Regions from separate parts of the Clostridium sp. LIBA-8841 genome, predicted to be linked through region 2. Evidence: predicted binding sites of a transcription regulator. Region 2 holds the regulator's gene; the other holds the start of a gene.

Region 1 (16,374 bases), 300 kb from region 2:
GCGGCACCAACTTTAACCACCGCAACTCCACCAGCTAGTTTAGCAAGTCTTTCTTGTAATTTTTCTTTATCAAACTCAGAAGTAGTCTCTTCCAATTGAATTTTTATTTGATTAATTCTATTTTTAATTTCTTCTGAATTTCCTCTTCCATTAACTATTGTTGTATTATCTTTAGTTACCTTAACACTTTCAGCTTCTCCAAGCATATCTAATGTAACTTCTTTTAAATCTCTTCCTAATTCATCAGATACAACAACTCCACCTGTTAAGATAGCTATATCTTGTAACATCTCTTTTCTTCTATCTCCAAATCCTGGTGCCTTAACAGCAACACAAGTGAATGTTCCTCTTAATTTATTAACAACTAATGTTGTCATAGCTTCGCCTTCTATATCATCAGCTATTATTAAAAGCTTTCTACCTGCTTGAACTATTTGCTCAAGTATTGGTAATAAATCTTGAATATTGCTTACTTTCTTATCAGTTATTAATACTAATGGATTATCTAAAGCAGCTTCCATTTTTTCTGTATCTGTTACCATATATGCTGATACATAGCCTCTATCAAATTGCATACCTTCTACTACATCTAACTCAGTTCCCATTGACTTAGATTCTTCTACAGTGATAACTCCTTCGTTACCGACCTTCTCCATAGCATCTGCTATTAATTCACCTATTTTTTCATCAGCGGCTGATATAGCAGCAACTCTAGCAATATCTTCTTTTCCATTAACAGGTTTAGAAATTTTCTTTATTTCTTCAACAGCCTTCTCAACAGCAAGCCTAATTCCATTTCTTATTAATATAGGATTTGCTCCTGCTGTTACATTTTTTAATCCTTCTCTTATGATAGCTTGAGCTAATAGTGTAGCTGTAGTTGTTCCGTCTCCTGCCACATCATTAGTCTTAGTAGCTACCTCTTTAACAAGTTGAGCTCCCATATTTTCGTAAGCATCCTCAAGTTCAATTTCTCTTGCTATAGTAACTCCATCATTTGTTATAAGTGGTGATCCAAATTTTTTATCTAAAATAACATTTCTTCCTTTTGGTCCTAATGTAACCTTAACAGTGTTAGCTAATTTATCTACACCTGCTTGCATAGACCTTCTTGCTTCTTCACCAAATAATAATGTTTTAGCCATATTAATCTACCTCCCAAATTTATTATGAATATCTAAAGCATTTATATGTTTTCAAACTATTCAACTATTGCAAGTATATCATCTTGTCTTAAGATAGTATATTCTTCACCTTCAAACTTAACTTCTGTTCCTGCGTATTTAGAGTATAAAACCTTATCTCCAACCTTAACTTCCATTTCAGTTCTTTTTCCATCTACTATTGCTCCTGGTCCTACTGCTATAACTTCTGCTTCCTGTGGTCTTTCCTTAGCAGTTCCAGTAACTATTATACCGCTTTTAGTAGTTTCTTCTGCTTCTAATCTTTTAATGACAACTCTGTCTCCAAGTGGTTTAATATTCATTCAAAAACCCTCCTTAAAAATGCTAATTAATTACTCAATTTTTAGCACTCTTCAATAAAGAGTGCTAATTCTTATTAATATAATATAATTTACCAGTTGTAAATTCAATAACTAAATTTATTAATTTACAATATGTTATTATTATTTTTTCTCTTTAATTTAAATTATCTTTTATTTTCTGTAATATACTCTATTTTCCTTTAAGTATCTTTTAAAATTTAATTATACCTTTTACTTCTTAATTCTAGACAAGTTCCTCTTTATTAATACACCATACACTATAAATTAATACTAAATGTATTCTTAAAATATGTATTCTTTGATTAATATTTTATAAAAAAGTCTAGAATTATTAAAAACATTTATTTTAAGGAGTAAATAATGATTAGAGTCTTAAAGAATATATTACTTTCTTTATATTTATTAATTAGTTCAATAATATTTTCCGTTATAATAACACTTAATAATTCTCCATTACTATATTCATTTTTTCTAGATTTTAAAAGTCTACCAGCAATAAGCAACCTTAGTAAAAATCAAATTATGAATGATTATAATAATATAATCAATTACCTGAATTCGCCATATGAAACTACTCTTAAATTTGAAAATTTTAAAATGAGTCCTACTGGAGAATATCACTTTTTAGAAGTCAAAAATATTTTTACTTCTGTTTATCTAGCTGGATTTATTTGTCTAATATTAGGAATAATTTTATTTATATTGATAAAAAAATCTAAAGTTAAAGTCTTATTGAAGTCATTTAATCTATTCTTCTATGAAGTTTTAATTATTTGCTTTTTTATACTCTTAGGATTTTATTTTGACTTTTCAAAACTATTTACTTTATTTCATAAAATATTTTTCAATAATGATTATTGGATATTTGATCCTCAAAAAGACCAAATAATAAATGTTTTACCTGAATCCTATTTTTTATTCTTAGCAGTATTGGTAATATCTTTAGTAATCATGTTTTCTATAATATCCAAAATCTTTTATAACCTAAATAAACCTATTTTTTCTTCTTCAAAATAAATTATATTTCCTTAAATTATAGAATAATTCTTCTTAAATTTTCAAACTATTAAAGTAACGGCTTTTTAAAATTTAAATACATATATTATAATATTTATAAGTATTCTATTATTTAAGGTGTGATGAATATGAATAAAGAAACTCATATATGTGATCTTTGTGAAAGGGAAGTTCCTACAATCACAGAACATCATCTAATTCCTCGTCAAAAAGGAGGAAGATTTCAAGAAACAGCTTGGCTTTGCGTGCCTTGTCACAAACAAGTACATGCTTTATATAGTAATTATGAATTAGCTTCTAGACTTTACTCTATACCAAGGCTTAGAGATGAAGAGAAGATAAAACGTTACTTAAAATTCATCAAGAAACACCCTGGTGATGCTAACTTTACTATAAAACAATCAAAAGCCATTCGTAAAAAAGGTCGTTATTAACAAAAAAGTAGATTATTAGCTCCTTAAACCCAAGTTTATAAAGCTCTTAATCTACTCTTTTTTTACTTGATCTAAAAACTATATTTTTATTCCATTTTCTCTTGCATAATAGAATAAATATTGTTGAGCAAATCCTGAATATTCTCCAAATCTTTCTCTTGCAAAAATTCTTATCTTATTTAATGAAGCATCATCGGCACCATAAAAATGCATCATAGCTCTTTTAACCCAAACATCAACTGGGAAAGCTGAACTTTTCTTCATAGAGAATAGCATTATACAATCTGCTACCTTTGCTCCTACTCCCATGAATTCTTGAAGGCCTTTATGGCATCCATCAACATCCATATTAGTTATCTTTTCTAAATCATATTTTTCTAATATTTCAACTATATCTTCTTCTGGTGCTTCTAGTATTCCTCTTTTTGCTAATTCACATTTATATATCTTTTGAGTTGTATCATATATGTATTTGCTTCTAAATGATGCACCAGTTTCTCTTATTTGATCTATTGAAGCCTTAGCTAAGCTCTCTGGTGTTGGGAAAGCATAATAGGTATTTCCTTTATATTCTATTGCTTCTCCCCATCTTTCACTTATTTTCTTTATTGTTTTTGATATTACAGGTATGCTATTTCTTGCTGATATTATAAATGAAATAACTAATTCAAAAGGATCTTGATTTAATATTCTTATTCCATATCCAAACTCAACAGCACTTTTTAAGGTATCATCCCAAGATAAAGCTTCTTTAACCTTTGAATAATCTCTTTCTAAATCGAAATAATCTACCCAAATATTTTCAAAATCCTCTTTATTAGTGTTATATATTATTACATCATCACCTTCTTGAGCAACTTCTATAACTCTTCCAAAGGCAACTCCTATGTATGAACCACTTTCTGTTCTTTCCCATCTAAAGCACTGCCCACATTCAAAAACTTGTTTTATATTAAAGTTTTTTGTATCCTTTAATATTACTTTATCCTCTCTATACTCTACACTTTTAAAATCCATTTATTTCACCTATCTTTCTATCTTTCTCTTCTTACGATTTCATCTAAAACTTCAGATGCAGTCTCTATCATAACTATGCATCTTCTATCATCGTCTTTTTTATATTTAGCTTTTAACTCAGTACAATTATATTCGCCTAATCTATCATAAAATTTTTCCATAAACTCTTTTGTGAAAGCTCTTGTTTGAGGACTTTGATGTCCTCTATCCTCTGTGAACATAACACCAAGAATACCAGCTGCACCTGTTGCTGCCCCACATACATTTCCTATTGCTAATCCACCACCAAAAGATGACATTACTTTTAAAGTTTCCTTTGATAAATTTAAATTATATTCTTCATTTGCAGCATACATTATGCACTCTGCGCAATTCAAATCATGTTTTTTATCCCACTTTTCTCTTGCTTTTTCAACTAACATATTATCCCTCCAAAATAAAGTTTTATTAATTATATCAATATTTATCTTATAGTTATTATAAATAAAAAAATTTCTCTTTCAAAATTATATATCTATAAGATAAACCAGTTAGAATTTAAATCTAAAAGTATTATCTAATTCTATTCATAAAACCTTATATGAATAATATTATACTAATAAAGGTTATTAATAAATAGTCTTTTTATATAAAACAAAATAAAAACATGGATAGGTGTTCTTTCGAATCACCCTCCATGTTATAAACTAAGCCTTCAATACTTTTTTCTTATCTCCTTTAAAAGTATCCCAAAGAATACTTATTGCAATTAATACCATAAGTCCAGATATAACTATAGGCTTTGATAAAAATACTGTAACATATCCTAGGAATGGTATATGAAATAAGACTTTTCCTATTAAATCTTCCTCTCTAACCATCTCAGTATCCTCTGCATTGTTATTATCACCTTTTGTTATTAACCCCTCTTCATTTTCTTCTACAATTCTATGAGTAACAATATTTCCTTCATATTTAAAAGTTATTACATCTCCAGAATCAACTTCATTAATTTCAGCACTTTTAACAATAACTAAATCTCCGGTTCTAATCTCAGGTTCCATGCTTCCACTTAATATTGAATATGTTCTAAACCCAACAGCCTTAAATATTGCATCTGACTTGCTCATAAAGTTGTTTATTAATATAAGAACTAACATACCTACAACTATATAATATATTGTATTACCTATCTTTTTATTACTCATAAACTCACCCTTACTAAATATTAAATATAGATACAATTGCCCTATTATATTTATATTCAAATATTATGTAAAATATGACTTTTTATTAGTATTTAATTCTTCAAATATATTTTTTTAATTTATATTTTAAAATACTTCTAAAATATAAATTGGTTGTATCAAAAGTAACTTTAAATAAAGTTTTGATACAACCAATTCTAAAACAAATATTCTATAGGTTATGAAGGTGACTATAAACTCCTCCAAGTTTTATAAGTTCTTCATGATTTCCTCTCTCTTCTATCCCCTTGTCTGTTAACACAATTATTTCATCAGAATTTTTAACAGTTGAAAGTCTATGCGCAACTACAAGAGTTGTTCTATCCTTACTTAATTCTTCTAAGGCTTTTTGTATTTCATATTCAGTAACATTATCTAAAGCTGAAGTAGCCTCATCTAAGATTAATATTGCAGGATTCTTTAAAAATACTCTAGCTATTGCTATTCTTTGCTTTTGACCACCAGAAAGCTTAACTCCTCTTTCTCCTATAAATGTATCATATCCATCTTCTAATCCCATTATGAAGTCATGTAGACAAGCATTTTTAGCTGCTTCTATAACTTCTTCCTCAGTTGCTTTAGGATTTCCATACATTATATTTTCTTTTATAGTTCCAGTAAATAAGAATACATCTTGTTGAACTATTCCTATGTTTTCTCTTAAAGATTTTAAAGTAACAGTGCTTATATCTACATCATCTATAAATATCTTTCCACTTTCATAGTCATAAAATCTAGGAATAAGATTACATACTGTTGTTTTTCCTCCACCTGAAGGACCAACTAAAGCAACCATTTTACCAGCTTTAATGTCTAAATTAAAGTTTTCTAGTATACTTTCCTTATTATCATATCTAAAAGTAACATCTTTTATTGAAATTTTCCCTTTTACATCTTTAAGTTCCTTTGCGTTAGGAATTTCTTTTTCATTTTCTTCGCCCATAATTTCTTCATATCTTTCAAAACCAGACATCCCATTTTGGAACATTTCATTGAAATTTATAAGTTTTCTAATAGGTTGTAAAAACATCTTTATATATAGTAAATATGCTGCAAAATCCCCAAGATTTATTTTTCCTAAATAAGTGAAATATCCAGCTGCTATTAATACTATAAGTTCAAGCATATCTATAAGGAAAAACATTCCTGAAAAATACTCAGCCATGGCTTTATATGCATGTTCTCTTGCCTTTTTAAATATATTATTACTCTTATCAAACTTATCCATCTCATAAGTCTTATTACCAAATGATTTAGTAACTTTTACACCTGAAATACTATTTTCTATAGTAGCATTTACTTCTCCAGTTTTAACTCTAGTATCTTTAAATGCTTCCCTCATTTTATTTTTCTTTCTAATAGTATAGAAAATTAAAAATGGTAAAAGAGCAAAAGTAATAATTGTTAAAGGTATATTTATTGTACATAAAATTATAAATGATCCAAATAACATAACTATTGATATAAATAAATCTTCTGGACCATGGTGTGCCAATTCTGATATGTCTAAAAGATCATTTACTATTCTAGACATAAGAACCCCTGTTTTATTATTATCAAAATATTTATTAGGCATGTCTTGTAATTTTTCAAACAAATCTCTTCTCATATCTGCTTGCATTCTTACACCAACTACATGCCCCCAATATTGCATAAAGTAGTTTAAACCTGCTTTAACTAAGAATATCAAAGTAAGCACCGTAGCAAAAACAAACAACAACCTTATTTGTTTATTTGGAATAACGTTGTTGATTATATTTCTTGTAATCATAGGATAAACTAAATCACAAGCAGCAACTAAAAAGGCTGCTAATAAATCTAAAATAAATAATTTTTTATATGGTTTATAATATTGTATAAATTTTTTTAACATATTTCCCCCTTAATGATATACGTTATTAATTAATATTTATTTTCATTCCTCTAATTATAATGAATTTTTTAAATTAAATCAACTAAAAAATAACTAAAAAGAGGTTGATAAAATATCAACCTCTTTTGCATAACTCAACTAAATTTTAATCATATAAATATCACACTATAAAACTATTTATGCAATTATTATAATAAATATTTATAATATAAATTATTTAATTTTTATAAACTTTTTTAAATTTCAATTCTATACATTGTAGTTGTAGAATCCTCTACCAGTTTTTCTACCTAACCATCCAGCTCTAACATATTTTCTTAAAAGACTGCTAGCTCTATATTTACTATCTCCAGTTTCTTTGAATAATACGTCCATGATAGCTAAGCAAACATCTAATCCTATTAAATCACCTAAGGCTAAAGGTCCCATTGGATGATTAGCTCCTAATTTCATTGAAGTATCTATATCTTCAACTGAAGCTATTCCTTCTGAATATATTTCAACAGCTTCATTTATCATAGGAATAAGTATTCTATTAACTACAAATCCTGGTGCTTCAGCAACTTCTACTGGAGTCTTTCCTATAGCTTCTGACATAGCTTTTACTTTGTCAAAAGTTTCTTGTGAAGTAGCCATACCTCTTATTACTTCAACAAGTTTCATTATTGTTGCAGGATTAAAGAAATGCATTCCTATAACTCTATCAGGTCTGTTTGTAGCTGAAGCTACTTCTGTTATTGATAATGAAGATGTATTTGAAGCTAATATAGTTTCTTCTTTACATATCTTATCTAACTCAGCAAATATTTGCTTTTTGATTTCCATGTTTTCTACTGCAGCTTCTATAACTAAGTCACAATCAGCAGCCATTCCTAAATCAGTAGTTCCAGTGATTTTTGATAATACCGCTTCTTTATCTTCTTCAGTTATTTTTCCTTTAGAAACTAATTTAGTAAGACCTTTATTGATTCCAGCTATTCCTCTATCAACAAACTCGTCTTTGATATCTCTAACGATAACTTCATATCCTTTTTGTGCGAATGCTTGAACTATTCCAGCACCCATTGTACCTGCACCAATTACAAAAATCTTTTCCATATTAAGTTCCTCCTAAATACTCTCTTTAATTGGACTTTTCTGATTTCTCAGAAAAGTCCTACACCATTAATTGAAAAATTTTATAAGTTTACCCTTGTTATATTACCTTTTAATTAAGCTTCCTCTTTCATAGCTTTTAATTGAGCTATAAATTCTGGAACAACTTTATTTACATCTCCAACTATTGCATAGTCAGCAATTTTCATTATTGGAGCATTAGCATCTTTGTTGATAGCTATTATCATATCTGATTCTTGCATACCAGCAGCATGTTGTATAGCTCCTGAGATACCACAAGCTACATATATGTTTGGTCTAACAGTTTTTCCTGTTTGTCCAACTTGGTAATCTTTATCTACCCATCCTTTTTCTACTGCTGCTCTTGAAGCTGCTATTGATCCGTTCATAACTTCTGCTAATTCCTTAAGCATTTTGAAGTTTTCTTCTGAACCAACACCTCTACCACCAGCAACTAATACGTTAGCTTCTGAGATATCTACGATATCTTTGTGTTCTTTAACTATTTCAACTATTTTTGTTCTTATATCGTTAGCATTAAATTCTATTTCAACATTTTCTACAGTTGCATCATTTTCTCCTAGTGGAAGTTTTTCGAAAACTCCTGGTCTTACTGTAGCCATTTGAGGTCTGTGATCTGGACATACGATTGTAGCCATTAAGTTACCACCGAATGCTGGTCTTGTTGCTAATAAATCTCCACTTTCAACATCAACATCTAAAGATGTACAGTCAGCAGTTAAACCTGTTTCTAATCTAGCAGCAACTCTTGGACCTAAGTCTCTTCCTATGAATGTTGCTCCTATAAAGATTATATTTGGTTTTTTAGCCTTAGCTAACTCACATATAGCTTTAGTATATCCGTCAGTTGTGTAATGCTCTAATTCTGGAGAATCAACAACTAGTACTTCATCAGCACCATGTCTTGATAAATCTTCAACTAAACCTTCAACTTTATTTCCTATTAATAACGCTGTTAATTTTGATCCTAATTTATCAGCGATTTTTCTACCTTCACCTAATAATTCTAATGAAACTTTTTGTAATTGACCTTCTCTTTGCTCTGCAAAAACCCAAACGCCATTGAAATCTGCTTTATTCATCTTAAATACCTCCCATAATCCTTAGATGTAGTGTTTTTCTTTTAATTTGCCTAGTACATAAGTAACTGAATCTTTAGGTGATTCTTTAACTATTTCTCCTGCACCTTTAGCTTCTTTAGTCATTGATCTCTTAACTTTTGTTGGAGATCCTTTTAATCCTAATTCAGCTTTGTCTACATCTATGTCATCAGCTGACCATACTAAGATTTCATCATCAGATGTTTCAAATATGTTTTTAACATTCATGTATCTTGGCTCATTTAACTCTTTTATAGCAGTTAAAAGTACTGGAGCATCAACTTTTATTAATTCATATCCATCTTCTAAAGCTCTATTTATTAATAATCCATCTTCTTCAACTTTAACACCTTGAACGTAAGTTACTTGAGGAATATTTAAATGCTCAGCTATTTCTGGTCCAACCTGTGCAGTATCTCCATCAATAGCTTGTCTTCCTGCGAATATTATGTCATATTCTAATTTCTTTATTGCTCCTGCTAAAGCTTTTGAAGTAGCTAAAGTATCAGCCCCTGCAAATGCTCTATCAGTTATAAGAATTGCTTTGTTAGCTCCCATACATAAAGCTTCTCTTAAAGCACTCTTAGCTTGAGGTGGTCCCATACTTATTACAGTTACTTCTGCTCCATTATTATCTTTTAATTCTAATGCAGCCTCTAAAGCATGCTTATCCTCTGGGTTTATTATTGATGGAACTCCATCTCTTATAAGAGTTCCTGTTTTTGGATCTATTTTAACAGCTGTTGTATCTGGCACTTGTTTTAAGCAAACTACTATTTTCATCTCAAAGCCCTCCTAAAATTATCTTAATATGCTTCCTGCGATAACCATTTTTTGAACCTCTGAAGTTCCTTCATAGATTTCAGTTATCTTAGCATCTCTCATCATTCTTTCTACTGGGTATTCCTTAGTATATCCGTATCCACCGAATAATTGAACAGCCTTAGTTGTAACCTCCATAGCTACATCTGCAGCAAATAATTTAGCTCTTGCAGCATCTACTGAATATGGTTTACCCGCTTCTTTTAAGCAAGCTGCTTTATATACTAAAAATCTTGCAGCCTCAATTTTAGTATCCATTTCTGCTACCATCCATTGTAATCCTTGGAATGCAGATAATGATCTACCGAATTGTTTTCTTTCTTTCATGTAAGCAACCGCTTCTTCTAAAGCTCCTTCTGCTAACCCTAATGCTTGAGCAGCGATACCTATTCTACCACCGTCTAGAGTTTTCATTGCTATTCCAAATCCTTTTCCTTCTCTTCCGATTAAGTTTTCTTTTGGAACAACACAGTTTTCCATTATTAACTCAGTTGTTGAAGAAGCTCTTATACCCATTTTGTCTTCTAATTTACCAATTGAAAATCCAGGGAAGTCTTTTTCAACTATGAAAGCTGAGATTCCTCTTGTACCTTGACTCTTATCAGTCATAGCAAAGATTATGAAAGTATCAGCAACTCCACCGTTTGTTATGAATATTTTACTTCCGTTTAAGATATAGTTATCTCCTTCTAATACGGCTGTAGTTTGTTGACCTGCAGCATCTGTACCAGCACCTGGTTCAGTTAATCCGAAAGCACCTAACTTTTCACCTTTAGCAAGTGGAGTTAAATATTTTTCTTTTTGAGCTGGAGTACCGAATTGATCTATTAATGAAGCACATAATGAAGTATGAGCTGAAACTATAACTCCTGTAGTACCACAAACTTTTGATAATTCTTCAACAGTTAAGATGTAAGATAAAGTATCTCCACCAGCTCCGCCATATTCTTTACTAAAAGGAATTCCCAACATTCCTAACTTAGCCATTTTTTTAACATTCTCCATAGGGAATCTTTCTGTTTCATCGATTTCTGCAGCTATTGGTTTAACTTCGTTTTGAGCAAACTCTCTAACCATTTGCTTAACTAATTCTTGTTCTCTTGTTAATTGAAAGTTCATTTTAATTACCCTCCTTAAATCCACACAACCATTTATTTAAAAAATTACTTGTTTTTAAAATTCTTTTCTCTTCTTTCTACAAAAGCACTCATACCTTCAGTTTGATCTTCTGTAGCAAAACATTTTCCAAAATCTTCAGCTTCTATAACTACTGCTGAATCTATATCAACTTGCATACCTCTATCAATTGCATCTTTACATAGCTTAACAGCTATTGGTGCATTAGCAGCTATTTTTTTAGCCATTGCCATTGCTTCTTCCATTAAAGTTTCTGGCTCAACAACTTTATTTACTAAACCAATTCTTAAAGCTTCATCAGCTTTTATCATATCGCCTGTGTAAATAAGTTCTTTAGCTTTACCCATTCCAACTATTCTTGGTAATCTTTGAGTTCCACCAAATCCAGGAGTAATTCCTAAACCAACCTCAGGTTGTGCGAACTTAGCCTTTGTAGTTGCAATTCTTATATCGCAAGCCATAGAAATTTCACATCCGCCACCTAAAGCGAAACCGTTTATAGCAGCAATTACTGGCTTGTCTAATTTTTCTAATCTTCTAAATACTTTGTTACCTAAAAGTCCAAATTCTTTACCCTGTTCTTCATTTAAATCTTTCATTTCTGCTATATCAGCACCTGCAACAAATGCTTTATCTCCAGCACCTGTTAAGATAACAACGTATACATCATCTTGTTTCTCGATGTGGTCTATAGCAGTATCTAAGTCCTTTAAAGTTTCTGAATTTAGTGCATTTAATGCTTTTGGTCTGTTAATTGTTAAAATTCCAATGTTGCCCTCTTTTTCAAAGATTACATTATTTAATTCCATCGTATTTCCTCCCTCATATACCATAGCGAATATATGGTTTTAAATAGCTTAACAACTAATAACTAACAACTTAATATTCTTCCACCTTATATTTTTCCAAAATTATTGTTAATTTTGTAACAAGCAAAGGCAAAAAAATAATTGAAGTACTTGGTACTTCAATTAAATTATAAAACTTAATAGTAAATATTTCAATATATTATTTATATTTTTTTGAAAATCTAATACTTTTTTTCCATATTAAACAATTTATCCTATGATAAATTCACTCTATTTTACGTCATTGTGATTTAAAAGATAAACTAAAGTCATCATACTCTCACTTAAATGTACATTTTCCACTCTTATCTCATTAGGTACTTCAAGATCTATAGGAGCAAAGTTCCAAATGCCCTTTATTCCACCTTCAACTAAATCATCACAAACCTTTTGAGCATTAGTTCTTGGTACACAAATTATTCCTATTTCAATGTCATTTTCTTTTACGAAATCTTTTAGTTTCTCTACATCTTGTATCTCTACATCTCTTATTTTAATTCCAAACATTCTTGGATTTGCATCAAATATACCTCTTAATTTAAAGCCTAATCTATTGAAACTATTATAGTTAGCTATCGCTTGCCCTATATTACCAGCACCTATTATTACTGTATTATAGTCTCTTGTAAGTCCTAATATGCTTCCTATATTATTGTATAATTCTTTTACATTATATCCATAACCCTGTTGGCCAAAATCACCAAAACAATTAAGATCCTGTCTTATTTGTGAAGCAGTAAATCCTATTTTTTCACTTAACTCTTTTGAAGATATTCTATCAACATCATTTTCCATTAATTCTTGTAAGTATCTATGGTATTTAGGCAATCTTTTTATAACAGCCATAGATATGCCTTTTTTCTTTTCCATTTTAATAGCACCTCTTTCTAAAATTGTTCTTTTTTTAAAAAGCAATTACTTTTTAGAATGTATTCTAAACTCAAATGATAAAATTACAAATTTAACCTTCTAAAATATTACCATACCCAAAAAAGTTTGTCTATATTTTAACATTCTTTTGGTTTCACTATCAAAAATATATGTATTTAAGTATATTATTTATATTTTTTTCCATTTTTATAATACTTGGTTAATATAATTAAAATTGCATTATTTTGTTATAACTTAACTTATTAATAAATTTCTACAAAAAAAATAAGGCTTGCGTGTCTAAAACCCTACGTGCACACAAGCCTATTTAAACATTTCATAATGTTTAATATAAAAGTTTAAGGGAATTATTTACAATCTATACCCTATGCCTGAAAGTATTCTTACCATGTAAGGATAGCAAAAAAACTAAGTCTTGTCAACAACATTAGACAAATTTCACGGTTATAACTTCTTATTTTTTAATATTCTACTTGAATTTAGTACAGCTATTAATGTTACACCTACATCTCCGAAGACTGCTTCCCACATATTAGCCATTCCTAAAGCTCCAAATATTAAAATTATAACTTTAATTGCTAGAGCAAAAATTATATTTTGCCATACAATTTTATTTGTTCTTTTAGCTATATCAATTGCTTTTATTATCTTACTTGGTTCATCATCCATTATTACAACATCTGCTGCTTCTATCGCTGCATCTGATCCTACACCTCCCATTGCTATTCCTATGTCGGCTCTAGCTAGTACGGGAGCATCATTTATTCCGTCTCCAACAAAAGCAATCTTTTTATCCTTACTTTTATTGTTAAATAGTTCTTCTAATTTTTCTACTTTGTTTTGTGGTAATAAGTTGCAGTATACTTTATCTATGCCTAACTCTTTAGCAACACTGTCTCCAACTTTTTCATTATCTCCAGTTAACATAATAGTTTGTTTAACACCTATTTTCTTTAATCCACTTATAGCTTCTTTAGCATCCTCTTTTATTTCATCTGAAATAACTATATAGCCTAATTCACTATTTTCATTAGCTAAATAAACTACAGTTCCAACTTCATTTATAGGTGTAAGAGTTATATTATCCATATTCATTAACTTTGAATTACCAGCCAAAACTGTCATTCCATCAATTGTTACCTTTATACCTTTTCCAGGAATCTCTTCATAATCTGATATTAATGATTTATCAACTTCTCCATTAAAGGCACTTACTACTGACTTAGCAATTGGATGATTTGAGTAATACTCAGCATATGCTCCTAATTTTAATAATTCTTCATTACTTAATTCGCTTGTGCTCTCTACTTTTTTAACTTTAAATGTACCTTTTGTTAGTGTACCAGTTTTATCAAAAACTATACTCTCTACATTATTTAAAGCTTCTAAATAGTTACTTCCTTTTATTAAGATACCATTTTTAGATGCTACCCCAATTCCTGCAAAATATCCAAGAGGTATAGATACTACTAAAGCACAAGGACATGAAACAACTAAGAATATTAAAGCTCTTGATATCCATTCTGAGAAGCTTGCCCCACTTATTACCAAAGGTGGAATAACTGCAAGTGCTAAAGCTAAAAATACAACTACTGGTGTATAATACCTTGCAAACTTAGTTATAAACTTCTCTGTTGGAGATTTTTTATTACCTGCATTTTCAACTAAATCTAATATTTTAGAAACTGTAGATTCTCCAAAACTCTTAGTAACTTTTATTTTTAATAAACCACTTCTATTTATTGAACCTGCTAATACATCATCATTTTTTTCTACTTCTTTTGGTAATGATTCTCCTGTTAATGCAGATACATCTAACGTTGCTTCACCTGATAAAACAGTACCATCTAGAGGAATTTTTTCGCCTGCCCTTACTACTATTATTGATCCTACTGAAACACTCTCTGGAGATACTTTTTGTTCTTCTCCATTAAGATTAATTAAATTAGCGAAATCTGGTCTTATATTCATTAAATCTGATATTGATTTTCTTGATTTATTTACCGCATAATCTTGGAACATTTCTCCAACTTCATAAAATAGCATTACTGCTACCCCTTCTGGGAATTCACCTATGGCAAATGCACCAATTGTAGCTATAGTCATTAAGAAGTTTTCATCAAAAACCTGTCCTTTTAATATATTTTTAAATGCTTTTAAAAGAACTTCTCCACCAGCTATAATATAAGCTACACCAAAGATAATAAATTCATACATCTTATCTAAATTAACTATCATTCCTATTATAAATAAAGTTAAGGCTGCCCCTAATCTAATAAGGTCTTTTTTATCTATTCCAAAATTATTACCTTTGATACTTCCATGACTATGTGAGTGACCATGAACATGTCCATGTTCATCCTCTTCATCACAACAATCTCTATGGTTTGAAGATTGCATTTTATTTTTTTCTGATTCCTTTAGAACTTTTACATCTGGTTCTAAACCTAAAACTATTTTTTCTACTTTTTCATCAAGCTCTTTTTCTGAAATCCCCTCTTTAGGAGTTATTAATAAAAGCTTTGTTGAAAAATTAAGAACAGCTTCATCAACATCACTAAGTTTATTTATCTTATCTTCAATCTTTCCTGCACAATTTGCACAATTTAAACCGTCTAAATAAAATTTTATTTCTTTCATGACTAATATCTCCTTTACTCTAAAACGTGGTCTAAACCTTCATTGAAAATGTGTTTAACATGATCATCAGCTAATGAATAATATACTACTTTACCTTCTCTTCTAAACTTAACAAGTCTTGCTTGTTTTAATACCCTTAATTGATGAGATACGGCTGATTGACTTACTTTTAATAACTCTGCCATATCACATACACACATTTCTCCTTCAAATAATGCACATAATATTTTTATTCTTGTTGAGTCTCCAAAAACTTTAAATATTTCTGCTAACTCATAAAGAACTTCTTCCTTTGGTAAGTGTTCTTTTACTCTCTTTAGTATATCTTCATGAATAGTAGAACAGTTACAACTTTCTATCTTATTATTCTTCATAATTCAAACTCCTATTATTAACATTAACATATGAGCATCTGTTCATATGTTCATTTATATTATATGTCTGTCCTATATAAAATGCAACTAAAAAAAGCTAAACTAATTTTAAATTAGTTTAGCTTTTCATTATTTCTTTAAGAATTTCTCTATTTTTTTTAATATATCTTCTTCTCCAACCACAAGTAAATTATCACCTTTTTCAAAAACCAAATACGGCCCTGGTGATATAATAAGCTCACCATTTCTTCTTATAGCAACAATAGTCGCTTTTGTGTTCTGCCAAAACTTTGATTCAGAAACGCTCTTTCCTATAAGATCACATTCTTTTGGCAATTCTATTTCTATAGG
Region 2 (16,374 bases):
CAGGTTTCTAGAATAGAAAAAAAAGTATTGAAACTTATGAAGGAAAAATTAGAAGAGGATTGATTATAAATGGAATATTTTGTGAGCATTATTTTTATGAATCAAATCATAGAAAATAATGCTTATTTTTTTGTATATATTAGGGAAAAGAAATTAATACTATATGTATAAAATAAAAGAAAGGGATGGTTAATATGGCTACTTACCAAAGTGATGAAAAAATAAAAAAGAAATTCAATGAACTTGAACAACAAATAAGACCACAGCCAAAGACATTAAAGAATTGTATAATGGCATTTATAATTGGTGGGTTAATCTGTGTTATTGCGCAGTTTATAAGAAATTACTTATTATCTAATGGATTTCCAGAGGAACAGGTTTCAATTATAACTCCAATGACTATGGTGTTCTTAGCAGCTCTTCTAACAGGTCTTGATATTTATGACAAGATTGCAGCTGTTGCAGGAGCAGGAACTATAGTTCCTATTACAGGTTTTTCTAATGCTATGGTATCACCAGCTATAGAATTTAAAAAAGAAGGTTTTGTAATGGGAGTAGGTGCAAAAATGTTTACTATTGCAGGACCAGTAATAGTATATGGCGTAGGAACATCAGTTATTGTAGGAGTAATATATTATTTATTACTTAGATTTGGATTTATGGGGTGATTTTTAATGAGTAATAATTTGAAGAGAGTGGGTAAACAAACTGTAAAATTAGAAAGTAAACCTAGAATAATATCTACATATAGCATTGTTGGGCCTAAAGAGGGAGATGGTCCTCTAAAGGAATATTTCGATAAGGTTTTACAAGATGATTGCAATGGATGTGAAAGTTTTGAAAAGGCTGAGAGTAGTTTAATGATAACTTCTATTGAAGAAGTTATAAAAAAGAGCAAAGTTAAAGAGGAAGATGTTGATTATCTTTTTGGAGGAGATTTATTAAATCAATTAACTTCCACTAACTTCGTGGCAAGAGAATTTAAAATACCTTTTTTAGGTGTATATGGAGCTTGTTCAACTATGGCAGAATCATTAAGTTTAGCATCTATGGTTATAGATGGAGATTTCGCCAGATATTCAATAGCAGCTACATCTTCCCACTTTAGCTCAGCTGAAAGACAGTTTAGATTTCCTTTAGAATATGGATGCCAAAGAAAAGAATATTCACAATGGACTGTAACTGGATCTGGAGCTATGCTTTTAGGTAGAGAAGGAGATTTTCCATATGTAACCTATATAACTACAGGAATTGTTAAAGATTATGGAATTAAAGATGCTGATAATATGGGAGCAGCTATGGCACCAGCAGCAGTAGATACAATATACAAACATTTTGTTGATACCAATAGAAAACCGGAAGATTATGATGTAATAGCAACTGGTGACTTAGGAAAGGCTGGAAGAGAACTGACTGAAAAGTTATTAAAGGAATATGGTTATGATGTAAGTAAGGTTTACATAGATTGTGGAGAAAAAATATTTGATAATGAAAGACAGAAAACATTCTCAGGTGGTAGTGGATGTGGATGTTCTGCAGTGGTAGGATGTGGATATTTATATAAAAAACTTATGAAAAAGGAAATTAAAAGAGTGCTTTTAGTTTCAACAGGAGCTTTATTAAGCTCAACATCTGCGCTTCAAGGAGAGAGCATACCAGGAATAGCACATGCTGTTGCTATAGAATATATATAAGGAGGATGATGAACTTGCAAAGTTATATAAATGCATTTTTAGTAGGTGGAATTATATGTGTAATAGGTCAATTATTAATGGATAAAACAAAATTGACCCCAGCAAAAATATTAGTTCTTTTTGTAACATTAGGAACCATCTTAGGCGCTTTAGGTATTTATGATAAACTAGTTCAAATTGGAGGAGCCGGGGCAACTATACCTTTGCCTGGATTTGGATATGCTCTTGCGAAGGCGACTATAAAAGAAGTAAATGAACAAGGATTATTAGGAGCTTTCACTGGAGGATTAAAAGGTGCAGCAGGAGGGTTAACAGCTGCTATATTCTTTGGATACATAATGGCATTAATATTTAATCCGAAAACTAAATAAATGATTATAATTCTTAGAAAAGGTCAATAATTTTCTCGAAGGAGAGATTCTATGAGAAAATTTGAAAAGATTATTATAAATAGACCTTTAGGATTAATTTGTATTTTTGTTACTTTAGGAATTTTAACATATTACCTTAGTAGTTTTAATTTAATAGGTACAGCTTTTTTAGTTGTGCCTTTAATTTTTATATCATATTTTTTATTAGGATTAGATTATTTTAATATAGGTATGGTGTTTTTTCTCATAGGAATATTAAGTTGTACAATTTATTATGAACCTAACTTTCAAGAGATGGGAGTACAAGAAATTAGAATAGTAGATATTAATAATAAATTTATACTCGGAAAAATAGATGGAAGAATGGTTGAAATAAGAAATCAAAGTCAGGTTGAACTTGAATATGGAGAAAAAATATATGGGGTTTGTAAATTTAAAAGAAATGTTAATTTAGAGAGAGGTTATGTTGGACAGGTTTTCTTAAAGGATGTTATAAAAAGTGAAAAAGATTTAGTATATAAGATTAAAAATATACCAAAGAAATATTATGAAAGATTAAGTGAGAATTTTTCATCTTCAGAAAGTGCACTTTTAAATGCAATTTTGTGGGGAGATAAGGATAATCTAACCTATAATCAAAAAGATTTTTTATCTGATTTAGGAGTAATTCATCTAATATGTATATCTGGATTTCACATATCACTTTTATTTTCAATGATATATAATAAGTTTTCATTTAAAGTTGCTTTAGTGATTTGCTCCATTTATGTTATTTTAGTTGGAGCATCTAGTTCGGCTTTAAGAGCACTTATAATGATAACTCTTTTAAAAAGTTCTAAAAAAGTATTTAAAACCTATGATTCTTTAAGTACTATTTCTTTAGCAGCAATAGTACTTATGATTTTTAAACCATATAACCTTTTTAGCATGGGGTTTTTATTATCCTTTGGAGGAACCTTAGGTATAATATTATTTTATAAAAAATTATTAAATGGCTTTTATATGCTACCTCCAAAAATCAATGAGTATTTAAGTTTGGGGTTGTCAGCTCAAGCTTTTATATATCCTATTTTAGTAATTGTTTTTGGCAAGTTTTCTATTAATTTTTTGATATCAACATTTTTAGTAACACCAATAATAGTGTTAGTTTTACAAATATTATTATTCTCTATTTTGACAGGAGGAAATTTTATTGGGATTATAGTATTTTTACTAAATATAATTTTTATGATTTTTAGAGGGATTTTGGTCTTTTTAGATAAGGTAATATTGGTTACTCCATATCTATCACCAGTTTTTGCAGTAGCATATATGACTATGTTTTTATCAATTTATATGAGTGTTAAAGGATTTAAGAGGTTTAGAATAGGAGTTTATCTGGTTATACCAATTCTTATTTTAGATATACATGTATTAGGGATTAAGATAAGAGTAGTTGAAGATAAATGGAATAAGGCTGTAGTTATAGAATCCGGATTTAATAAAGTTGCTTTAGTAAATAATGATAGTGATTATTTTAGAAAGGCAATTATGAAAAAAGAATATGTGAATGAGGTTATTCACTTAAAGAATGAGGCACAGTTTGAGGTTTCAAAAAAATATTCTATTTTAATAGAAGATAATTTTAATAGTATAACTTTAATGCCAGAGAAAAGTGATTATGATATAATTGATTTGATTCAAAAGAAAAGTGCGTATATACTTTAACTTATGTAAATAAGTATCTGGGATTTGAAAGGTTGATATTTTAATGATAGATTTAGATGGTTTATATGATAATTTGAAAAAAGGAAAATTAGAAAAAAGCTATATATTAGTTGGACTAGATGAGCTTTTAATTAAAGAAGGTATAGAAAATATAATTGATAGTGTATTAGATGATGGATTTAAGGATTTAAATTTAATTAGGTTAGATGGTAATAATCTTAACTTTGATGACTTTATGAATGCTTGTGAAACATTGCCTTTTATGAGTGACAGAAAAGTTGTGGTTTTAAATAGAACTAATATATTTAGAGATAAACAAGATAAGGAAACTGAAAAATTATATAAGCAGTGTGTAGAGTATTTTCAAAATACACCTGAACATTGTATCTTAATCGCATATACAACTTTAAAGGATAAGAGAGATAGAATTAATAGACTAAGCAAGCTTAAAAAACTTGAAAAGAATAGTTGTATAGTTTCAGTTGAGAAATTAAAAGGAGCTAAATTACAACAAAAAGTAGGGAAAATTTTTCAGAGATATAATAAAAACATAGGTAAGATAGAATTAAAATATTTTTGTGACTCAGTAGAAAACAACTTTGATATTATTGAAAGAGAAGTTGATAAAATAGTAAATTACACAGGGGATAGGGACATAACTAGAAAAGACATAGATTTATTACTTCCTCCAAGATATGAAGATGATATATTCGATTTAGTTGAACTTATTTCAGTTAAAAGAGCGAAGCAAGCAATAGATTTAATGGACGAATTAATTGGAAGAGGGCAAGATCCTATATTTATATTAAGTCAAATAAGGGAGCAGTTTCAAAAATTGCATAGGGTTAAGATAAGGCTTGCTGAAAAGTACAGAATTGATGAGATAAAAAAAGATTTCTTAGAGGTTAGTAGAATAAATTTACCAGACTTTGTAATAGAAAAATTTATAAATCAAAGCAAAAAGTTTTCGACTAAGCAATTAAATAAATGTATTAATTTATGTTTATATACAGAAAAGAAACTTAAAAGTAATTCAAATTTAAATAAGAAAACAGAGCTAGAACTTATGATAGTAAATACTGTAATATAAAAAATCCAGATTAGAAAATTCTAATCTGGATTTTTTACTTGAAGAAATACTTCTAATAAAAGAAAATGGTGTTAGAAATTCTAACACCCATATAATTAAGCCATAGCGTTTAACTTAGCAGCTAATCTTGATTTCTTTCTAGCAGCCATGTTTTTATGAACTACTCCTTTAGAAGCAGACATATCTAAAGCTCTAGCAGCGTCAACGTATAAAGTCGCAGCTTCTGCTTTGTTTTTAGCCTCAACAGCTACTTCAAACTTCTTTATAGCAGTTTTAAGAGCTGACTTAATCATCTTATTTCTTAAAGTTTTCTTTTCAGTAACTTTTATTCTTTTCTTTGCTGATTTAATATTTGCCATTCTAGTTCACCCCCTTCAACTTTTATAGCGTATCTGCAGTTTTGGGGAATCTGCGTACGAGTTCGTTATTTAACAAAGGTAATTATAACATCATAAATATAGAAGTTCAAGTCTTTTTTCGTGTTTATCGACATAATTATCATTTTTAAGGAAATTATATATGATATATCAATTTAAATTAAAAAGAGGTGGAAAAATGTATAATGTAAGAACTGACTTAGCTGTTGAAAGTCGCGAAATTTATAAACATAGATACAATAGAGAAATTGATGGAGTTATTTTTGAAGAAAAAACTGTAGATGATGATATTAAGGTTACAAATGTAGACATAATAAACGCAGAAGGTGCCAAAGCTATGGGAAAACCTATTGGAAGATATGTTACCATAGATATTCCTGAATATACTCATTATGATGGAGGGATAATGGATGAAGTATCCCATGTAGTGGCAAGTTCTTTAGAGGAGCTTATTAATTTACCAGAGGATAGAACAGCCTTAGTTGTTGGACTTGGAAACTGGAATGTTACTCCAGATGCTATAGGACCTAAGGTAGTAGGTAAGCTTATGGTTACAAGACATTTAAAGAAGGTTATGCCAGAAGTAATAGACGATTCTGTTAGACCAGTATGTGCCATTGCACCGGGAGTTTTAGGTATAACAGGTATTGAAACAGGAGAAATTATTAAATCCTTAGTTGATAAAATAAAACCAGATTTGGTGGTTTGTATTGATGCATTAGCTTCAAGAAAACTTGAAAGAGTTGCAAGAACTATTCAAATAAGTAATACAGGAATATCACCTGGGGCAGGAGTTGGTAATCATAGAATGCAAATTAACGAAGAGAGTTTAGGTATTCCAGTTATTGCATTAGGAGTTCCAACGGTGGTAGATGCGGCGACAATTGCCAATGATGCTATGGATTTAGTTCTAGATGAAATGATAAAGCAAGCAGAAGAGGGAAAAGAATTTTATAATATATTAAATAATATAGACAAAAATGAAAAGGGAATTATGATAAAAAGTCTTTTAAATCCTTATGTTGGAGATTTAATGGTTACCCCAAAGGAAATAGATGATGTAATAGAATCAGTTTCAAAAATAATAGCTAATGGAATAAATATATCACTTCAACCTAACATGGTTTTAGAGGATATAAATAAATTTCTTAATTAAAAAATTAGGAGTTTTTTGTTGGAAGTTATGAGTGATTTTGAAGAATAATAAATTTAATATTTACTATTATAGAGTAACATAATATTTATCCTAATCTCATATAAATGAAAATATGAGGGAGGGGATAATGTGAGAGGTATTAATAAAAGAGAGATACCAATAGGAATGCTTGTTCTTTTAATTTTACTAATAATGTTTATGTTTAGATTTATGAAGATTGCAGCAAGTAAAGATATGAGAGAAAACTTGTCATATATACAACTTTTGAATGCAGGTATGCCTATTGCCAAAGGAACATATTATGATGAGGATGCTTACTTAGAAAGTAATATTACATTAAAAAGTTTAGCTCTTGAAACTTTGAATATAAAGCCTTTAGACCCTATTGAATTAGTAATGAATGAAGTACCCTATTTTGGGGCAGCAAATAAGATAGCTTCAATTGATAAAGTAGGGTATGTTTCCGCAGAGGATGTATCTTCCTTTGATTTAAATACCGATAGTATAGATGAAGTGTCTGAGGAAGAAGCAAATGGTGGGGAAGAATTAATAGCTAGCAAGAATAATGAAGTTTATGATGAAAGCTTAAAAAAGGAATTAGATCAGTCTAAGCCAGAGGTACTTATTTACCATACACATAATTCAGAGGGATATAATGAGGAAAGAACTTCAAATAATGAAGCATACAATGTTGTTGGCGTGGGATCTTTAGTAGCAAAAGAACTTGAAGAAAATTATGGAATATCAGTTATTCATGATAAAACTAATCACTCAGCAGCTTATGAGCAATCCTATAATAAATCCGGAGAAACAGTAAAAAAATACGTAGATCAATATGATGAATTTAAAATGATAATAGATATACACAGAGATTCTGTAGGAGAGCAAAATAAAAAGAATTTGACTGCTAATATAAATGGAGAAAACGTGGCTAAAGTCATGTTTGTTACAACTAAGAATAGTAAATATTATAATGATGCAGAGAGTCTAGCAAATAGATTTATAACTAGAGCTAATGAGCTTTTTCCAGATATTTTGAGAAGACAGGAAACCTATAAGTATAATAGGGGAAAGAATGCTTTTAACCAACAATACAATAAAAATTCAATGCTAATAGAGGTTGGAGCAGAAGTTAATACTTCGGAAGAGGCACAAGGCACTGCTAAATATATAGCTAGATTAATAGCAGAAGAATTAAACGGAAAAGGTGAATAAAAATAAAGTTTTTTGAACATCCTTATAGATAGTAATCTATGGGGGTGTTTTATTTTGAAAAAGTTTACAACAATGGGAATGCTTAGCTTAATATTTTTTTCTATAATTTGTTGGGGCATTATTGGAGTTAATATAGAAAATACAGAGGCTTTTAATAATCAAAATTATGAATCCAATGAACAAGTTGATTATGAAAGGATAAAAGAAGAAACAGGAATGGATTTAACTGTATTTAGTGAAGATAATAGCCCAATAAAAATATACGAAAATAAAGATGAATTTTATTTGGTTTTTAAAGAACATACTTTAAACCTAAATAAAGGATTTGTAGGGAATATATTGATTGGAACTTTTAATTTGATGAATAATTTAATAAATAATATTAATCAATTCATAGAAAACAATATAATAATGTAAATCAAGTATATTGACAGTTTAATGGCACATTGTGATATAATGTAACTTGACTTATTCTACAATGTGGGGGTGAAAACTGTTCAAGAACTTTAGACAGTTTGGAGAGCAGGTTTAGATATGGATAAAAAGAAGTATATAAGAAACTTTTCAATCGTAGCGCATATAGATCATGGTAAATCAACATTAGCAGATAGACTTTTAGAGAAAACTGGTACATTAACTCAAAGAGAAATGGAACAGCAAGTACTAGATACTATGGAGCTAGAAAAAGAAAGAGGAATTACAATAAAGTCTCAGGCAGCAAGACTTATCTATAAGAGAGATAACGGAGAAGAATATATATTAAATCTTATAGATACTCCAGGTCACGTAGACTTTACATATGAGGTTTCAAGAAGTTTAGCAGCTTGTGAAGGTGCAATACTTGTTGTAGATGCAACTCAAGGAATACAAGCTCAAACTTTAGCAAACTGTTACTTAGCATTAGATAATGACTTAGAAATAGTTCCTGTTATAAATAAGGTTGATTTAGCTAGTGCTAGACCAGATGAAATAAAGCAAGAAATAGAAGATGTTATAGGAATAGAAGCAGAGGATGCACCTTTAGTATCAGCAAAAACAGGATTAAACATAGAAGATGTTTTAGAAGAAATAGTAGAGAAGGTTCCAGCACCATCAGGTGATGAAAATGCTCCTCTTAAAGCTTTAATCTTTGATTCTTACTATGATAGTTATAAAGGTGTTGTTTGTCATGTTAGAGTTATAGATGGTGAAGTTAAACCAGGTACAAAAGTAAAATTGATGTCAACAGGTAAAGTTTATGAGGTAGTTGAAACAGGGGTGTTCACACCCGCTTTAATGCCTTTAAAAGAAGGATTAAGTGCAGGCGAAGTTGGATATATAACAGCTTCAATTAAGAATGTTAGGGATGCCAGAGTTGGGGATACTGTGACAGAGGCGGCAAGACCAACAGAAAAAGCATTACCAGGATATAAACCTGCTATACCAATGGTTTATTCTGGTATATACCCAGTTGATGGAGCTAAATACGAAGAGTTAAAAGAAGCTTTAGAAAAGCTTCAAATAAATGATGCTGCATTATCATTTGAGCCAGAAACTTCAGTAGCTTTAGGTTTTGGTTTTAGATGTGGATTCCTAGGATTATTACACATGGAAATAATTCAAGAGAGAGTTGAAAGAGAATTTAACTTAGATATAATCACAACTGCACCATCAGTTATATACAAGGTAACTAAAACAAATGGAGAGTCATTTGATTTAACAAACCCAACAAATCTTCCTCCAATGACAGAGATAGAATATATGGAAGAACCTGTTGTTAAGGCTTCAATTATTACTCCAACTGATTATACAGGAGCCGTAATGGAATTATGCCAAGACAGAAGAGGTAAATTCATAGATATGCAATACTTAGAGGAAACAAGGGTTGTTATTCATTATGAAATACCATTAAATGAAATAGTATATGACTTCTTCGATACTCTTAAATCAAAAACAAGAGGATACGCTTCATTAGATTATGAATTAAAAGGATATGAGCAATCAAAACTTGTTAAGTTAGATATATTATTAAATGGAGATAACGTAGATGCTTTATCTATGATAGTTCCAGAAGTTAAGGCTTACCAAAGAGGTAGAGCTATAGCTGAAAAACTTAAGGAAATTATTCCAAGACACATGTTTGAAGTTCCAATTCAAGCAGCTGTAGGTTCAAAAATCATAGCTAGAGAAACAGTTAAGGCTATGAGAAAAGACGTATTAGCTAAGTGTTATGGTGGAGATATTTCAAGAAAGAAAAAACTTCTTGAAAAGCAAAAAGAAGGTAAGAAGAGAATGAGACAATTAGGAACAGTTGAAGTTCCACAAGAAGCATTTATGTCAGTTTTAAAAGTTGACTAATTAGCTTTTAAATATTAACAAAGAGGTAGTGTTTGATACTATTAAGTATCAATGCTACCTTTTTTTATGTTTAGTTCTGTTTTAGATGAATTTTGATTTTAAAGAAATTAGGATTAATAACATTAATTTTATAATGACTTTTAGTAAGAAATTCATAAAATAAATATTTTTTTTATTTAGTCATTAAAGAGAAATCCCTTCAATATATTTATAGTAAATTAATAAAACTTATGTAGAGAAGGGGAGTTGTTCTTATGTTACAAGCAAATAAAAGAGATGTTAGAGTTAAGTGTAGAAAATTTAGAAATGCTGGAAAAGCAACTGGTGTTATAAATAGAAAAAATGGAGAAAATATTTCCGTAAGTCTTAAAATTTCTGATTTAGATAAGTTTTTAGCTAAATATGGAGATCATAGTAATGTTGATATAAATTTAGAAGGCGAAATAATAAAAACTTCTATTATAGAAGTTCAAAGAGATTTATTAATTCATAATGCTATAAACATAAATTTAAGAGAAATATAAAAATAAGTTTAAATATATTTTAAGACTTGAACTTGTTTAGATAAATATTGATTTTTAGCTTAAAATGTAGTTTGAATTAAAAATTAAATTGCGTTTATATGAATGTTTTAAGAAGCTTATGAACAAAATTTAAAATAAGTAATTTTGTATTATGAAAGTATCATATAAAAGTCATGAGTTTATTCACTCGTGACTTTTTTTGTTGTAATATGAAAGTAGACTAAAGAACTTATATATTAATTAAATTGAAAACCAAATAATAGTAGAGACTTTAGTTTGGATTTTTTATTTATTTTAAGATGGAGGTAATTAACCATGGATAAAATTTCTTTATATATACACATTCCTTTCTGTGCACAAAAGTGTCTTTATTGTGATTTCCCTTCTTTTGCAAGAAAAGATCATTTAAGAAAAGAATACATAGATGCATTGAATAAGGAAATAATAAAATTTAAAGAAAAATATAGTAATTTAGAAATAAATACTATATTTATTGGTGGAGGAACACCAAGTGTTCTTGAATCAAAGGAGTTAGAAACTTTATTAAGTGAAATAGCAAAACTTAATATATCAAAGGATGTTGAATTTTCTATGGAATGTAATCCTGGTAATTTAACAGAAGAAAAATTAAATGTAATGAAAAAATATGGTGTTAATAGAATTAGTATGGGTCTTCAAGCAAAGCAAGATAGTCTTTTAAAAGGATTAGGAAGGATACATAACTATGAAACCTTTAAAGAGAATTTTCTTTTAGCTAAAAAAGTAGGGTTTAACAACATAAATGTCGATTTAATGTTTGGCTTACCAAATCAAAAAGTAAATGAATGGGAAGAGACTTTAAGAGAAATAATATCTTTAGAGCCAGCACATATATCAGCATATAGTTTAATCATAGAAGAAGGAACTGCTTTTTATAATCTTTATGAAAATGATAAGTTAAAGCTTCCAAGTGAGGAAGAGGAAAGAAAAATGTATCATTTAGCAAAAACTATTTTAGAGGAAAACGGATTTAAACAATATGAAATTTCTAATTATGCTAAAAGAAGAATGGAGTGTAGACATAACTTAGCCTATTGGAATATGGATAATTGGATTGGTTTAGGATCAGCAGCAGCTTCTTATATTAATGGCGAAAGAATTAAAAATCTAAGTAGTGTAGAAGAATATATAAAAGCAATGAATGAAAAAGGAGAAGCTATAGAGGAAGTAATAACTAATTCTAAAAATGATGATATGGAAGAATTTATGTTTATGGGACTTAGAAAGATTAATGGAATAAAGGAAAGTGAATTTGAAGAAAGATTTAATATGAATATAAATGATGTTTATGGAGAAATAATAAGTAAGTATGAGGATAAAAATCTATTAATAAGAGATTCAGGAAGTATTTATCTTAGTCAAAAAGGAATAGAACTTTCAAATATAATAATGGCTGATTTCTTATTTGAATAGTTTAAAAGTTAACTTAGAAAAAAGAAGAAATTGAAAGGAAATTAAAGATAATAAAAACTAAATATTAGTAAATAAATAATTTTTAAATTAAATGATAAAAAATGGGATTGACAAAAAACTTGAGAGGTAATATATTAATAGTGTACTAGTTAGCACTCATTAATAGTGAGTGCTAATAAAGAGGTGAGATTAGTGATAGATGATAGAAAGCTTCAAATATTAAGGGCTATAATTCAAGACTATATATCTACTGGAGAGCCTGTAGGTTCGAGAACTATCGCTAAAAAGTATAATCTTGGAGTAAGTTCAGCTACCATAAGGAATGAAATGGCTGACTTAGAAGAAATGGGATTTTTAGAACAGCCTCATACTTCGGCAGGAAGAATTCCATCAAGCAGAGGATATAGATTATATGTTGATAGAATGGTTGAATTCGAAAGATTATCTTCTGAAGAGGAATTGCTTATTAGAAGTTCAATAATAGATGGTACCTTGTACGAAGTTGATAAGATAATCAAACAAACTAGTGCTCTTCTATCGGAACTTACTAAAATGACTTGTATAGTTAAAGCACCTTCAGTTCATAAGAGTTTTATAAAATCAATTCAACTTTTAAAAGTTGATGATGTAAGTATATTATGTGTTTTAGTAACTGATAATGGTGTAATAAGAAATACAGTTATAAAAGTAAAAAGTGTTCCTTTATCTGAAGAACTTATTAAAATTAGTAAGATAATAACTGAAAGGCTTAAGAACCTTACTATTGAGCAAATAAACCTAGAGGTTATAAGTAATCTCAATAAAGCTTTAGAAGGATATGAAGATATAGTGAATGCAGTTCTGCCAGCTCTTTATGAAAGCTTGAAAGACGATGGAACATCTGAAGTGTTCTTAGAGGGAACAATTAATATATTTAATTATCCTGAATATAATAATATTCATAAAGCAAAAGAGATTTTAGAGCTTTTACATGATAAAAAGTGTATTTCAGAACTTATAAGTGATAGCGATGATATGACTATTAAAATAGGTGATGAAATATTTGTACCAGAAGCAAAAGAATGCTCTATAATATCAGCTGGATATCATGTAGGAGATAAATCATTAGGTACTATAGCTTTAATAGGTCCTAGAAGAATAAATTATTCTAAAGTATTATCAATCATGACTGAGGTTATGAAAGAATTAAATGAAACTTTAAAGAATAAGTAAAGTAAAAAAAGAGAAGAGGTGGGCTGATTTATGGAGGATAACAAAGAGTTTGACGAAAAGTTAAAGGAAAATATCCAAGAAGAATTCGATAATGAAAATAAAAAAGAAGATCCTAGTGTAGATAAAGAAGTAGAAGAAGTTTCAGAAGAGATTAAGGCTGATGAAAAAGTTATTGATTTTGAAGAATTAAAGGCTTTAAAGGAAGAAAATAATATGTTTAAAAATAAAACTAAAAAGTTAGAAAATGAATTAGAGGCCTTAAAAGATAGATTATTAAGAATTTCTGCAGAATATGAAAACTACAGAAAGAGAACTGATAAAGAAAAAGAAAGAATATACACTGATGCTTGTGAAGATGTTTTAATAAAAATGCTTCCAGTATTAGATAACTTAGAAAGAGCATTAGCTGTAGATGGCTCAGTTGAAGACCTTAAAAAAGGTGTTGAAATGACAGTAAGACAATTTGAAGATGCTTTAGAAAAACTTCAAGTTGAAGAAATACCTACAGAAGGAGCTTTTGATCCAGAGTTACATCAAGCAATGATGGTTGTGGATCAAGAAGGTTCTGAGCCAAATCAAGTGGCTCAAGTATTCCAAAAAGGATACAAGAGAGGGGATAAGGTTATCAGACATTCAATGGTAACTGTAACTAAATAATTAAGCATATAATCAGAATTAATATATAAAATTGTTAGAGGAGGAATTAACAATGAGTGATGTAAGAACAAGTAAAATAATTGGTATAGATTTAGGAACTACAAATTCATGCGTAGCTGTTATGGAAGGTGGAGAACCAGTAGTTATAACTAACTCAGAAGGGGCTAGAACTACTCCATCAGTAGTTTCATTCCAAGCAAATGGAGAAAGATTAGTAGGACAGGTTGCTAAAAGACAGGCAATAACAAATCCTGATAAAACAATAATGTCAATAAAAAGACATATGGGAACTGACTACAAAGTTAACATAGATGGTAAAGAATATACTCCACAAGAAATATCAGCAATGGTACTTCAAAAATTAAAAGCTGATGCTGAAGCTTACTTAGGAGAAAAAGTAACAAAAGCTGTTATTACAGTTCCAGCTTACTTCAATGATGCTGAAAGACAAGCAACTAAGGATGCTGGTAGAATAGCTGGATTAGAAGTTTTAAGAATAATAAACGAACCAACAGCAGCTTCATTAGCTTATGGTTTAGATAAAATGGATAGCAATCACAAAATCTTAGTATATGACCTAGGTGGTGGTACTTTCGACGTATCTATCTTAGACTTAGGAGATGGAGTATTTGAAGTTGTATCAACAAACGGAGATGCTAGATTAGGTGGAGATGACTTCGACCAAAGAATTATAGACTATATAGCTGAAGACTTTAAAGCACAAAATGGAATTGATTTAAGACAAGATAAAATGGCTCTTCAAAGATTAAAAGAAGCAGCTGAAAAAGCTAAAATTGAGTTATCATCATCAACTCAAACATTAATTAACTTACCATTCATCACTGCTGATGCAACTGGTCCAAAGCATATAGATATGACATTAACTAGAGCTAAATTCAATGAATTAACTCATGATTTAGTTGAAAGAACAATAAATATAATGAAAGAAGCTTTAAAATCAGGAAATGTATCATTAAATGATATAGATAAAATAATCTTAGTTGGTGGATCAACTAGAATACCTGCAGTTCAAGAAGCTGTTAAAAACTTCACTGGAAAAGAACCTTCAAAAGGAGTTAACCCAGATGAATGTGTAGCAATGGGTGCTGCAATCCAAGCTGGTGTATTAACTGGTGATGTTAAAGACGTATTATTACTAGATGTTACTCCATTAACATTAGGAATTGAGACTTTAGGAGGAGTTGCTACTCCATTAATCGAAAGAAACTCAACTATCCCAACTAAGAAAAGCCAAACTTTCTCAACTGCTGCAGATAACCAAACATCAGTTGAAATTCACGTAGTACAAGGTGAAAGACAAATGGCGGCTGACAACAAGACTTTAGGTAGATTTACATTATCAGGAATCGCACCAGCACCAAGAGGAATTCCTCAAATCGAAGTTACTTTCGATATAGATGCTAACGGTATAGTTAAGGTTTCAGCAACTGATAAAGCTACTGGAAAAGAAGCTAATATTACAATCACAGCTTCAACTAACTTAAGCGACTCAGAAATAGATAAAGCTGTTAAAGAAGCTGAACAATTCGCTGAAGAAGATAAGAAGAGAAAAGAAGCTATAGAAGTTAAAAATACTGCTGAGCAAACAGTTTACCAAACTGAAAAAACTTTAAATGAACTTGGAGACAAAGTTTCAGCTGAAGAAAAAGCAGAAATAGAAGCTAAAATAGAAGAAGTTAAAAAAGTTAAAGATGGTGATGATATCCCAGCTATACAAAATGCTATAGAAGCTTTAACTCAAGCATTCTACAAAGTATCAGAAAAATTATACCAACAAAATGGTGGATCAGAAGGCCAAGGATTCGATCCAAACAACATGGGTGGAGCTAATGCAGGTGCTGGAGCTACAAACAATGATGACAATGTTGTAGATGCTGACTTCGAAGTTCAAGATGATAAATAATAATTAAAACTATCACAAGACTTAAAGCTTTGATATAATATAAAAAGAATTAATAGAGGGAAGGCTCAATAGTCTTCCCTTTTTACAAGTAAAATTATAGGTGGTGAATAACAGTGGCTAAAAGAGATTATTATGAAGTGCTTGGTCTTCAAAAAGGTGCTTCAGATGATGAAATAAAAAAAGCTTTTAGAAAAATGGCTATGAAATATCACCCGGATAGAAATCCTGGAGATAAGGAAGCTGAGGAAAAATTCAAAGAAGTAAATGAAGCTTATGATGTATTAAAAGATCCTGATAAAAAAGCTAAATATGATCAATTTGGTCATGCAGCCTTTGATGGAAGTGCTGGATACGGTGGTGGCGGATTTGGTGGATTCGATGCTGGCGGATTCGATTTCTCAGAAATGGGCGGATTTGGAGACATATTTGAATCATTCTTTGGCGGCGGATTCGGTGGTGGCGGATCAGCTAGAAGAAAAAATGCTCCACAAAGAGGTGCTGATTTAGAGTATAGATTAAATATAACTTTTGAAGAAGCTGTATTTGGATGTGAAAAAGAAATATCAATAACTAGAACTGAAACTTGTGAAACTTGTCATGGTACAGGGGCTAAACAAGGTACATCTCCTAAAACTTGTCCAAAATGTAATGGTTCAGG

What was found. Region 2 encodes HrcA, which represses chaperone genes, less so after heat shock. Its sites were predicted from a motif close to TGTTAGCACTCNNNNNNNNNGAGTGCTAACA; they were not measured.
Region 1: the regulator HrcA is predicted to act here: its motif matches at 1,526-1,556, upstream of groES (co-chaperone GroES).

The regions. Positions count from the first base shown of each region.
Region 1 covers NZ_CM173488.1:3,412,875-3,429,248, forward strand. The annotation lists gene groL (chaperonin GroEL) at 1-1,145, opposite strand, end outside; gene groES (co-chaperone GroES) at 1,202-1,486, opposite strand; gene AC2A4K_RS15130 (TIGR01906 family membrane protein) at 1,868-2,524, shown strand; gene AC2A4K_RS15135 (HNH endonuclease) at 2,653-2,958, shown strand; gene AC2A4K_RS15140 (DNA-3-methyladenine glycosylase family protein) at 3,037-3,975, opposite strand; gene AC2A4K_RS15145 (C-GCAxxG-C-C family protein) at 3,993-4,397, opposite strand; gene AC2A4K_RS15150 (signal peptidase I) at 4,662-5,162, opposite strand; gene AC2A4K_RS15155 (ABC transporter ATP-binding protein) at 5,374-7,074, opposite strand; gene AC2A4K_RS15160 (3-hydroxybutyryl-CoA dehydrogenase) at 7,324-8,172, opposite strand; gene AC2A4K_RS15165 (electron transfer flavoprotein subunit alpha/FixB family protein) at 8,286-9,293, opposite strand; gene AC2A4K_RS15170 (electron transfer flavoprotein subunit beta/FixA family protein) at 9,315-10,094, opposite strand; gene AC2A4K_RS15175 (acyl-CoA dehydrogenase) at 10,113-11,252, opposite strand; gene AC2A4K_RS15180 (short-chain-enoyl-CoA hydratase) at 11,297-12,079, opposite strand; gene AC2A4K_RS15185 (redox-sensing transcriptional repressor Rex) at 12,350-12,988, opposite strand; gene AC2A4K_RS15190 (heavy metal translocating P-type ATPase) at 13,454-15,649, opposite strand; gene AC2A4K_RS15195 (ArsR/SmtB family transcription factor) at 15,664-16,023, opposite strand; gene AC2A4K_RS15200 (GntR family transcriptional regulator) at 16,153-16,374, opposite strand, start outside.
Region 2 covers NZ_CM173488.1:3,110,879-3,127,252, reverse strand. The annotation lists gene sigF (RNA polymerase sporulation sigma factor SigF) at 1-63, shown strand, start outside; gene spoVAC (stage V sporulation protein AC) at 195-668, shown strand; gene spoVAD (stage V sporulation protein AD) at 675-1,694, shown strand; gene spoVAE (stage V sporulation protein AE) at 1,700-2,065, shown strand; gene AC2A4K_RS13740 (ComEC/Rec2 family competence protein) at 2,117-3,772, shown strand; gene holA (DNA polymerase III subunit delta) at 3,816-4,862, shown strand; gene rpsT (30S ribosomal protein S20) at 4,958-5,221, opposite strand; gene gpr (GPR endopeptidase) at 5,418-6,395, shown strand; gene AC2A4K_RS13720 (stage II sporulation protein P) at 6,525-7,610, shown strand; gene AC2A4K_RS13715 (hypothetical protein) at 7,665-8,027, shown strand; gene lepA (translation elongation factor 4) at 8,145-9,947, shown strand; gene AC2A4K_RS13705 (hypothetical protein) at 10,202-10,471, shown strand; gene hemW (radical SAM family heme chaperone HemW) at 10,787-11,923, shown strand; gene hrcA (heat-inducible transcriptional repressor HrcA) at 12,116-13,135, shown strand; gene grpE (nucleotide exchange factor GrpE) at 13,166-13,792, shown strand; gene dnaK (molecular chaperone DnaK) at 13,845-15,716, shown strand; gene dnaJ (molecular chaperone DnaJ) at 15,830-16,374, shown strand, end outside.